One region of the Shewanella sp. GD03713 genome, then DNA from elsewhere that is predicted to be linked to it. Evidence: predicted binding sites of a transcription regulator. Region 1 holds the regulator's gene; the other holds the start of a gene.

Region 1 (5,140 bases):
GTGCGGGTAACCACGATCACTTGATGCACTTTACCAGTGCCTTGACGGGGTCTTCTTTCTTCGCCCCAAGCTTAGATTTTTTGATGCAGTTCGATAATTAAGCCTTTGTAAACCGCGACTCAACGCACTGAGCCTTAAAGCCTCAGTGCGTTTTTGTTTGTGGGCTTAACTCGCCGTCGTCCACTTGCTGAGATCCTGCTGCCACTGCTGGGCGGTAAAATCGATAAAGGCGCGCACCAGCGCTTGTTGATAACTGCGGGAGAGGTACACCGCCCAGAGGGTTTGCCCTGGCGCCGTGTATTCGGGGAGCACTTCTTGCAGTTGGCCACTGGCGAGATAGGGATTAGCTAAGTCACAGGGCAAGTAGGCAATGCCATGCCCGCGCAATGCGGCGCTAACCAGCACTCCCATTTCATTCGCCATCAGATTCCCCATTGGTTTAATCAGCTCACTCTGTTGCTCCTTGAGTAGCTGCCAGTGTTGCTGCGAGCTATGAATAAGGCAATTATGGCTGAGTAGATCGTTAGGGACGGTTAGCGGCTCGGCTTGAGCCAAGTAACTGGGCGCGGCGCACAGCACGGCATCTATGCTCATCAGTTTGCGGGCAATCAAATTCTCATCGGGCTGCTCGGTATAGCGCAGTGCCACGTCCACCCGCTCATCCACCAACTGGGCAAAACTGTCCGACATTAACAGCTGAATATTGACCTTAGGGTGCAATTTTATAAAGCGATCGACCACATCAAACAGACTGTGCTGCCCAAGCCCGACGGGCGTAGCGATGCGAATACTGCCAACTAATTCGGTGTTATGACTATGGGCGCGGCTTTCCATTGCGGCGACTTCGCTCAGCACCCGCTGACAATATTGCAGGGCTTCTTCCCCCTGCAGAGTGAGGCTGACGCTGCGGGTCGTGCGGTGCAATAAACGTAAACTCAGCCATTGCTCAATTTCTTGAATATGACGTGAAACCTGTAGGCGACTGAGATCGAGGTGTTCTGCGGCCTTAGTAAAGCTGCCACAGTTGGCCACTTCGATAAAGCTGCGCATGGCGGCGATTTTATCCATTAGTATCTCAATCTGAAATAATCATGCTCATTTATCGATATTTATCACGTGAAGTGTCGCAAGTAAACTGGTCTCAATTTAAATCAGTAGCGAGACTTATCAAATGAAAATTGCAGTATTAGGTGCATCAGGTTGGATTGGCGGAACCATTTTTAACGAGGCGCTGAGCCGTGGTCATGAAGTGGTTGCCTTAGTGCGTGACCCAAGCAAGCTTGGCGAAACAGCAGCAGAAGTGCGTAGTGTTGACCTGACTCAGCCATTGGAAGCCGACACATTTGCGGGTGTCGATTTAGTGATTGCCGCAGTGGGTGCGCGCGCCGAGCAGAATCACGGCTTAGTGGCAAAAACGGTCAATAATCTATTAGCCGTGTTGCCACAGGCAAAAGTGCCACGTCTACTTTGGGTCGGTGGTGCGGGGAGTTTAGAAGTGGCACCGGGAGTGACCTTGGTTTCAAGTCCAGACTTCCCGCCTGCCTATAAGGATGAAGCCTTGGCTCAAGGTGAGGCATTGAAGGCATTTCGCGCCGCCAATACTATGGTTAACTGGACTTTTGTCAGTCCAGCGGCAGAAATTTACCCAGGCGCCAGCGAAGGTCCTTACCGTTTAGGCGGAGATAGCTTCTTTACCGATGCGAATGGTCAGAGCAAGATTTCAGTGGCCGACTACGCCAAAGCGATGCTCGATGAAGCGGAAAACGTGGCGCATCCTAATCAAAGGATCAGTGTGGCTTACTAAGGCTATAGACTCTGGTCGACGACTAATGTCGATGAGTTAAGGTCAATAAGCTAAGGTTTGTGAGCTCGGGGTGACGAGTCTTTGTTCCAAGCAAGCGTCATTCAAGCCAACAGATAGGTCTTATGCTGTAACGTAATCGGGACACTAGCCCTGAAATGAGGGCAATGTTGGACTGAAAAGCGTACAGATAAAAGAGAACAGGTCAGCAAGCTGACCTGTTTTTTTATTCTGCGTAGTTGAATAAAGATTTGATGGTTTCCAAGGTATCGGCGATATCTTGGATGCTGGATGGACAAATAAAGATAGTATCGTCTCCGGCAATGGTCCCCAAAATCCCTTCTGGCTTACCGATGGAATCCAATAAACGGGCAATTAATTGCGCGGCGCCAGGGCTGGTGCGAACGACAATCATGGCTTGGTTATGGTCAACATCGAGCACTAAGTTCTTTAACGGGCTGCCTGCGGTAGGCACGCCTAGTTCAGCGGGTAAGCAATAAACCATCTCCTGCTTAGCGTTGCGGGTGCGTACTGCACCGAACTTGCTGAGCATCCGAGACACTTTCGATTGGTTAATATTGCTAAAGCCTTCTGCTTGTAAAGCGGCGACAATTTCACTCTGGGAGCCAAAGCGCTCCTCTTTTAAAATCGCCTTAAAAATTCTAACAAGGTCATCCTGATTCTTGGTCGTTTGCATAGTCTTATTCTTTATTCAAAAAAACAGGCGTATTTTGAATAGTTTTGGTCAAACTGTCAACAAATAACCATTATGACTGAATAAAAATGCAATTAACGGATGGCTGGATAGCCGTGTTGTCGGTATTGATATTGAACTAGAGTAAATATTCAACATTGGAATGCTCAGTTTCGCTAAAACTTTGTCTCCACGACTAAGGGATAATTGAAATTAACGTGACATTCCAGTAATGTGACGCCAACGGAAATTAGATCCATGTCACACATATCCGAGAAATAACGGAGATAACTATGAAAGTTGCTGTACTTGGTGCTGCTGGTGGTATCGGCCAGGCTCTCGCCCTACTGTTAAAAACTCAATTACCTGCGGGTTCTAAACTGTCTCTATACGATATCGCACCGGTTACTCCGGGTGTTGCGGTTGACTTGAGCCACATCCCTACTGCGGTTGAAATCAAAGGTTTTGCTGGTGAAGATCCAACGCCTGCACTGGAAGGTGCTGACGTTGTTCTAATTTCTGCTGGTGTTGCGCGTAAGCCTGGTATGGATCGTTCAGATCTGTTCAACATCAACGCAGGTATCGTTCGTAACCTGATCGAAAAAGTGGCAGTGACTTGCCCTAAAGCCTTAGTGGGTATCATCACTAACCCAGTAAACACCACTGTTGCTATCGCAGCAGAAGTGTTGAAGAAAGCGGGTGTTTACGACAAGAATCGTCTGTTCGGTGTGACGACTCTGGACGTTATCCGTTCTGAAACTTTCATCGCTGAGTTAAAAGGCTTAAACGTTGCTGACGTTAAAGTGAACGTCATCGGCGGCCACAGCGGCGTGACTATTCTGCCATTACTGTCTCAAGTGGAAGGCGTGACTTTCTCTGATGAAGAAGTCGCTTCTCTGACCAAGCGTATCCAAAACGCGGGTACAGAAGTGGTTGAAGCTAAAGCTGGTGGCGGAAGCGCGACTCTGTCTATGGGTCAAGCGGCTTGCCGTTTCGGTATGTCTCTGGTTCGTGGTCTACAAGGCGAAGCTAACATCGTTGAATGTGCTTACGTTGACGGCGGCAGCGAGCACGCAGAATTCTTCGCTCAACCAGTGCTGTTAGGCAAAAACGGTATCGAAAAAGTACTGCCTTACGGTGAAGTGAGCGCATTCGAAGCTAACGCCCGTGATTCTATGTTAGATACGCTGAAAGGCGATATCAAACTAGGCGTTGATTTCGTTAAGTAATCCATCTGGATTATCAAAAACGGAGCCCAATGGCTCCGTTTTTTTATGGGCAGAATTTGAGTCTTTACTTGAGGCTAATACCAATCACATTAAATATCTAATCAGTTCAGAGCCTCACAGGCATTTCAATCCAAGGCGCATTGACGCAGAAATGGTCATTCCCTTTTAAGTCAATGCAACACCGGAGTGGGATGCCTGTGAGGCTCCCGAAGGGCGGGTTTCAACGCGCTTTATACTGCGTTTAAGGCTTTCGACAGAGCACCACTATGCCTTCAAGCCTTCGCCTTGTCTAAAGCGCGTTGAACTCCCGCTGAATGAACAGATATTTAATACGATTGGTATAACTACTTAGGCAGTTGGCATTGATTGTCGCAGCGCGCCTTGCCCGTCAGTAAGTAAGAGATGCGGTATCTGTGCTTGGCGAATCTCAGGTAGCACCAATCCGCGATAGGTTTGATAAGCGGTAAGCGTAGCACTTGTACCCAAGGGCGAGTGCCAGTTAGTGCCCATGCTTTGCAGGTGACATCTAGCCCTAGCAGCACGTCGCCAGAGGCGGTTTCGCCATGGAGAATGGTATTGGCGTAGTCTTTATCGATATAGCTGAATCGAGAGCTGAAATTGTCAGCATTAAGATCCACAAGTTCGATGCGATCATCGGGATCGCGCGCTTTAAGCTGACGCATTTCGGCGCAACATAAAGGGCAATTGCCGTCGTAAAAAATTCGCAGTTCCATAGGGCTTCCTCGATTAAACTCGCCTCGAGTATACGCAGGCGCCATCATTTTAGATCTAAATCGCGCAGCCTTTCATACCTTAATAATTAGGCGCAAGACAATAAAGACAGTAACATTCTGCGTATTACACTGCTTTATTGATAATTTAGCTAACTAGATTTGCCCTGCATTGAACGCACAAGCCCGTACTCGGCAAATAACAGGATGAATATGACAGCTCCCATTATTATCACTGGCGTGGGTAAACGCATTGGCTACGCCCTCGCGAAACACTTGCTCGCCCAAGGGCACAAGGTGATTGGCACCTATCGCAGCCATTATCCCAGCATCGATGAGTTGCAGTCTTTGGGCGCGACCTTAATCCAATGCGATTTTTACGATAATGCGCAGCTGCAAACCCTGATTGAGCAATTGAGCCAATACCCCAAAATCCGCGCCATTATCCATAATGCCTCTGACTGGCTGCCAGACAACAGCCCAAGCCTTGCCGCCCATGAAGTCATGCAGCGCATGATGCAGGTGCATGTGAGCGTGCCCTATCAAATGAACTTGGCCTTAGCCCCGCAGCTGCGAGCGGGAGCCGAGGGCGAGATTGGCGCCAGCGATATTATCCATTTCACCGATTATGTGGCCGAAAAGGGCAGTGCCAAGCACATGGCTTACGCGGCCAGCAAGGCGGCGC
Region 2 (5,140 bases), 2.8 Mb from region 1:
CACTTTAACAGTAACTGACAACTGCTTATATCACTTCAAAAGCCTCATCCAGAACACATCCCAAGCACTATGGGCCAATTTATTTCGTCTTAAATACCTCATTTTTTAATGAGTTAGCGCAATTTATTGCCTTAGATGCTGTCCCCGCGATTGTTGATTGTCCCTATTTAAACCATTTTAACTCGGACCAGTTGTAGGCAAACATAAAGTGCATTATGTTATTGATTTATATTGGGTGGCTGGATTTATTGTAGGTAACATGTACTTTACTTCTACTTAATCCATCCATAGATAGTATTGTCATTATGGAAATTGCTAAACAGTATTCCGATAAAGTTGGTGAAGAGTTTCTTAACCTTTCGCGTCATACTGATTTATAACAATGCGCATCAATTGACAAAATATAGTGCCAAATATTTTGCAACTGTGCTTAGCGTTATGGAGTAATACATGAACGTAGCACGTGATCTTCATAATAGATGGCTTGGTGGCGAACAGATTGCAGGTGTGAAATTTTTAATGAATGACTATGTCGTGGTTGCATTTGGACGGCACGCCGGTCTATGTGGGTCTGTTGTATCTGTAATTAAGTTTGAGCCTAACCCGCCTTACGTTGTAGAAACAGAAAAAAATGGGGACATTGAGGTCAGGGAAAATGAGATTCACCACCCATAACAAGCGGTTGCAACGCCGCTACAGCGCTTCGCGCTTACAAACTGCGGTTGAACCGAACGTTATGCCTAGGGAGCTGTGATGAAGTTTTTAGCTGTCATAGCCATCTTGTTCTCTCTTCATGCGGAAGCAACTGAAGAGAAATTGCTGTGCGAACATAGAGAATTGCTTATTGAGCCAGATATGCAAATGAAGGAAAGTTTTTTCACTGAAAGTAATGCGGAGTCAGCTAAATCTGAATTAGAGAAGCTTGATTTAAGCAGCAATGATTTGATGATTCAGTTCGCCATTGAAAACAACAGCCGAATTGTGCGTGGCTATAAACTGCGAGCCAGAGCTATCGAGTCCGACAATAAGGAAGATATCAAATCTTTCTGCGATTTCTATGTGTCTGAGGCTTTCTATCACGACTAAAGGCAAACAAGGCGCAGTAACACGCAACTTACAAACTGCTATAGTACTTGGCGTTAATCCATAGAAATTTTTATCCGAAACTGACGAGTTAGAGTTAAGGCTTCAACTAGGAAACTGTCCCAAAACATGCTGCGTATTTCTTTTTAAAACTTACAGATTACGCCAACGCTAAATAGGTGAGCCATGGAGGTTTGCGAGACGACCGTCCCCCCCATGGACGGGGCGGTCGAGCATCCACGGATGGACTCGCTGCGTGTCATCGAGCAAATACCATGGGTCGCCCTTTTATATTGAACGTTCTTTTATCCCAACTGAGTTATATGATGATGAGTGGAGTTTGTACGACTAACCCACTCTCAACGAAGTAATCAAAACTGCCTGTTTGTGTATGAGTTCGTGTTTGAATCAGTATAAAAAAGGGGAGTCAGTTAATCTGACTCCCCTTGATATTTAAGGTGATGTTGCGCTTAGAACAGCAGGTGAGCCACGCCAGCAATTACTGGCAGAGTCACTAAGGTGCGCAGTACGAACACGACAAAAAGCTCAACAAAATTCACTGGGATCTTACTGCCAATCAGCAGTGCGCCCACTTCACTCATGTAAATTAGCTGGGTTACGGATAACGCGGCAATCACAAAGCGGGTCATATCCGATTCGATAGAGCTGGCTAAAATCGACGGGATAAACATATCGGCAAAGCCAACAACGATAGTTTTAGAGGCTTCGGTGGCTTCTGGGATATGCAGCAGTTCCAGTAACGGAATGAATGGCATACCTAAGTAATTGAAGATAGGCGTATGCTCGGCGATGATCAGCGCGGTGGTACCAATGGCCATTACCACTGGGATAATGCCAAATACCATATCGATAACGTTTTTAATCCCTTCATTTAGAACGGCTTTGACACCACCAGCACTGGCAGCTTTCTCGAGCGCTTTATCAAAGCCCCAAGAGAGTGCGCCGTGTCCTGCGGGGATCATCTCATCATCGGGTTGACGTGGCGTATCGTCGATATAGTTATCCTTCTTCCACGACAGTGGCGGTAACTTAGGTACAATCACGGCCGCCGCAAAACCCGCTAAACACACAGTCAGGTAGAAGGGCACAAACATATGCTCTAACTTCACCTGTGAGATCACCACTAAGCTGAAGGTAATTGACACCGCCGAGAAGGTGGTACCGATAACTGCGGCTTCCCTTTGGGTGTAAAAACGCGCTTCGTATTGCTTGCTGGTCAGCAGGATCCCAACGCTACCATCACCTAACCAAGAGGCCATACAGTCGATGGCGCTGCGACCTGGCAGGTTAAACACTGGGCGCATCACTTTGGTCAGCAGGGTGCCAAATAGCTCTAATAGACCGAAGTTTAATAGCAGTGGCAGCAACATACCGGCGAAGATAAACACCGAGAAGAGTACCGGTAACAAATCGTTCAGTACTAAGGCGCCAGTGCTTGAAGAGTTAATCGCTTCGGGGCCAATGCCAAAGTAGGTCAGCACGATAAAGACAGCGCCAACGACACGGGTGGTAAGCCACAGCGGGCTGATATTGAGTAAACCATTGAGGAAGTGATTGTTCAGCACAAACTTAGGTTTGAGTAACTTTGTCAGCAACGAAGCCAAGGCCATGGCGACAACAATCACAGTCACGATTAAGGTTAATACATCGCTTAACACGCTTTGCAGTGCTTTAGAGATGATTGCGATGGGAATAGTTATCGCATCGTTATAGCTGATAGGGGTCATAAACAGCAGCAGACCGATCAGCGAAGGGACGATAAAGGTGAGTATCGTCTTAATGTTGCGGTTTTTATGTTCAGTAGCCAATGGTGTACACCTTAAAGTACGAGTCGCACAAATAAACTTGAATCAATGCTCTCTCAAAACCGCATTCTTTGCTGGGGTGAGGTGCATTTTCATTCAACTCAAAATCGAGAAGGGGGAAGATTACTCGCTTAGCGCCGCCATGTAAAACGATTCGGAAATTTGTTTGAGATAAGCAGCAAAATAGCATAGTTATTTGGGCGATTTCTAATGAATGTTTTGGGTGCGAAATTACGTTTTGATGCGGTTTATTTTTATTGAATCAAGTGATTACATTGTCATGTTGCGAATTGTTTATTGAGTTGTTTTGCTCTTGGGGTTATTGGTTTTTTTGTGATATTTTGTTCAAAATTTTCTCAATGGATCTTCACTAAATACACTTTTAGATGCTTTTTTGTCCATGAATCGTATCGGGGCTTCAGTTGTTGCTAACTTAATGTGAGCGAACTAACACTGGTGGCAATGATGGGTTAACCTTTTGGGACGATACAGCGATAATTGAATTTATTGTGATTATTTATTCATTTTTAACTTTGGATTTGCATATATTTTATTGAAAAATGACTAAATTCGGAGTGTTTTTGCGATGACTAAAAAATCGCGAATAGTGATGAAATAAAATATTACGCTAAAGAGGATAGGGGCCGCTTTAATTCTTTGTAATTCCATGTAAGTTAGTACTACTTTGGTTTGGCTAAATTATCCATGACTGTTATAAAAATGAATATGGCAACAAGGGGCTCGGCACTTGCCACTAAGTTTGGTTTCCTTGGTATTTTTGGATTGATGCTGGGGATCTGTGTGGCAGTATTCGGATTTGATTACTCTGAAACACGCTCCTTCAATTTTTTAAATCATACACTGAGTGAATTGGGAACCTATGGCCATTCTAGCTTTGCCGTGGTGCTCAATGGCGGTTTGTTTTTTGGCAGTTTAAGCGTTGTTTTTTATTGTCTTTCCTCCCTACAGACTGTAAGCGGGTTTTGGGGGTATCCTTTCTTTTGCGCTCTAGCACTGACGTTTTTAGCCTTGGCCTGTGTTGGGCTATTTCCGGTCAATGTGTATCACTTGCATATCCTCGCACTTAAATGGTTTTTCTACTTTGGCAGCTTAAGTGCAATTTGTTATCTACTATGGGTGGGATTCGGCTCGCAGCACCGTCAGCGCTTGACGATATTATTAGCGCTGTTGGTATTGCTCAGTATGATGACTTTTCTCTATGTGCCGCTGTTAGCATTGGGCTTAACGGAAGGAGACAGACCTTTCTATCAAGAAATGATACTGCAATTGCCAAGGCCCGATTTATGGTGGCCTGCATTGCTGGAATGGATTGGGCTTGGGAGTCTATTAAGTTGGACGGTGGCGCTGCTATTAACGCCACCATCATGTATCCCCACATTCACCCAGGAGCCAACGCTTGAGTGAAGTAGGCTATGTCTTTTATCTGACGAAGGATTTTAGCCCCGCTTCGCCAAACCAGTAACCGTTACAGTGCTCATCGCTAAGAGGAAACTGAGCGTCCGTTGCCTCGCTAGTTAATGCCTCGACCAGCGTATCGGCCTGAGTGATACAGGCTACGCTGCTGGGCGAAACCCGAAACACATCTACGCCAACCTTTATCATTTCATTGATTTCGCTGCGCAAATCGACACAGCTGGCCGACTGGGTTTGAATGCCATTTAACCTCAGCAAAGGCTGAGCTTCTTGGGTTTGTGCTAGTAAACCCTTGCTGTATTGGCGGCAAACGGTTTCGCAGCTGTCCTTCGACAAATGTCGATGCCTAGCGGTAAAGCAACGCGCCGAGTGGGCGAGCGGCAAGTAGCCATGGCCGAGCACTTCGACTTCGAATACGGGCTTTTGCGCGACCACTTGGCTCAGCCAAGCCTTTGACAGTTCTACTGGCATCACAAAGCGCTGCATGCCAAAGCGCTGCAAAATATCTAAACTGGCGCGGTTGTAGTTATTGATGCTGGCGCCGCAGACAAAGGGCAGCTTGTGCTCCTTGGCGAGATACACTGCCGCCATGTCGTTGGCCTCAATGCTAAATTCGCCATTATCGACCTGACGTTTAAGCTCAGTGTATTCCGAGGGCGCTTCGATAAGGGCGAGCGTTGACAGCACCACCTCTTTACCCGCAGATTTTAGCATTTTGGCCAGTTCGAGATAGTCACCAAATTTGAGTTCGCGTCGACGGCTACAGACGGCTTCACCCAAATAAACTAACGGGATCT

Evidence for each region. Region 1 encodes ArgR, which controls arginine synthesis, uptake and breakdown. Its sites were predicted from a motif close to ANTGAATANNTATTCANT; they were not measured.
Region 2: N5E87_RS05405 (YjiH family protein) is a predicted target of ArgR. The motif match lies at 2,993-3,010, and genes of this name have one in related genera.

What each region holds. Positions count from the first base shown of each region.
Region 1 covers NZ_JAOCIW010000001.1:4,063,367-4,068,506, reverse strand. Annotated here, with positions in the region: gene N5E87_RS17830 (Dyp-type peroxidase) at 1-101, shown strand, start outside; gene N5E87_RS17825 (LysR family transcriptional regulator) at 166-1,068, opposite strand; gene N5E87_RS17820 (NAD(P)-dependent oxidoreductase) at 1,172-1,804, shown strand; gene argR (transcriptional regulator ArgR) at 2,028-2,498, opposite strand; gene mdh (malate dehydrogenase) at 2,789-3,724, shown strand; gene N5E87_RS17805 (DUF393 domain-containing protein) at 4,069-4,458, opposite strand; gene folM (dihydromonapterin reductase) at 4,669-5,140, shown strand, end outside.
Region 2 covers NZ_JAOCIW010000001.1:1,215,223-1,220,362, forward strand. Annotated here, with positions in the region: gene N5E87_RS05390 (transposase) at 1-18, shown strand, start outside; gene N5E87_RS05395 (hypothetical protein) at 451-675, shown strand; gene N5E87_RS05400 (hypothetical protein) at 754-1,086, shown strand; gene N5E87_RS05405 (YjiH family protein) at 1,554-2,912, opposite strand; gene N5E87_RS05410 (DUF998 domain-containing protein) at 3,615-4,334, shown strand; gene N5E87_RS05415 (U32 family peptidase) at 4,350-5,140, opposite strand, start outside.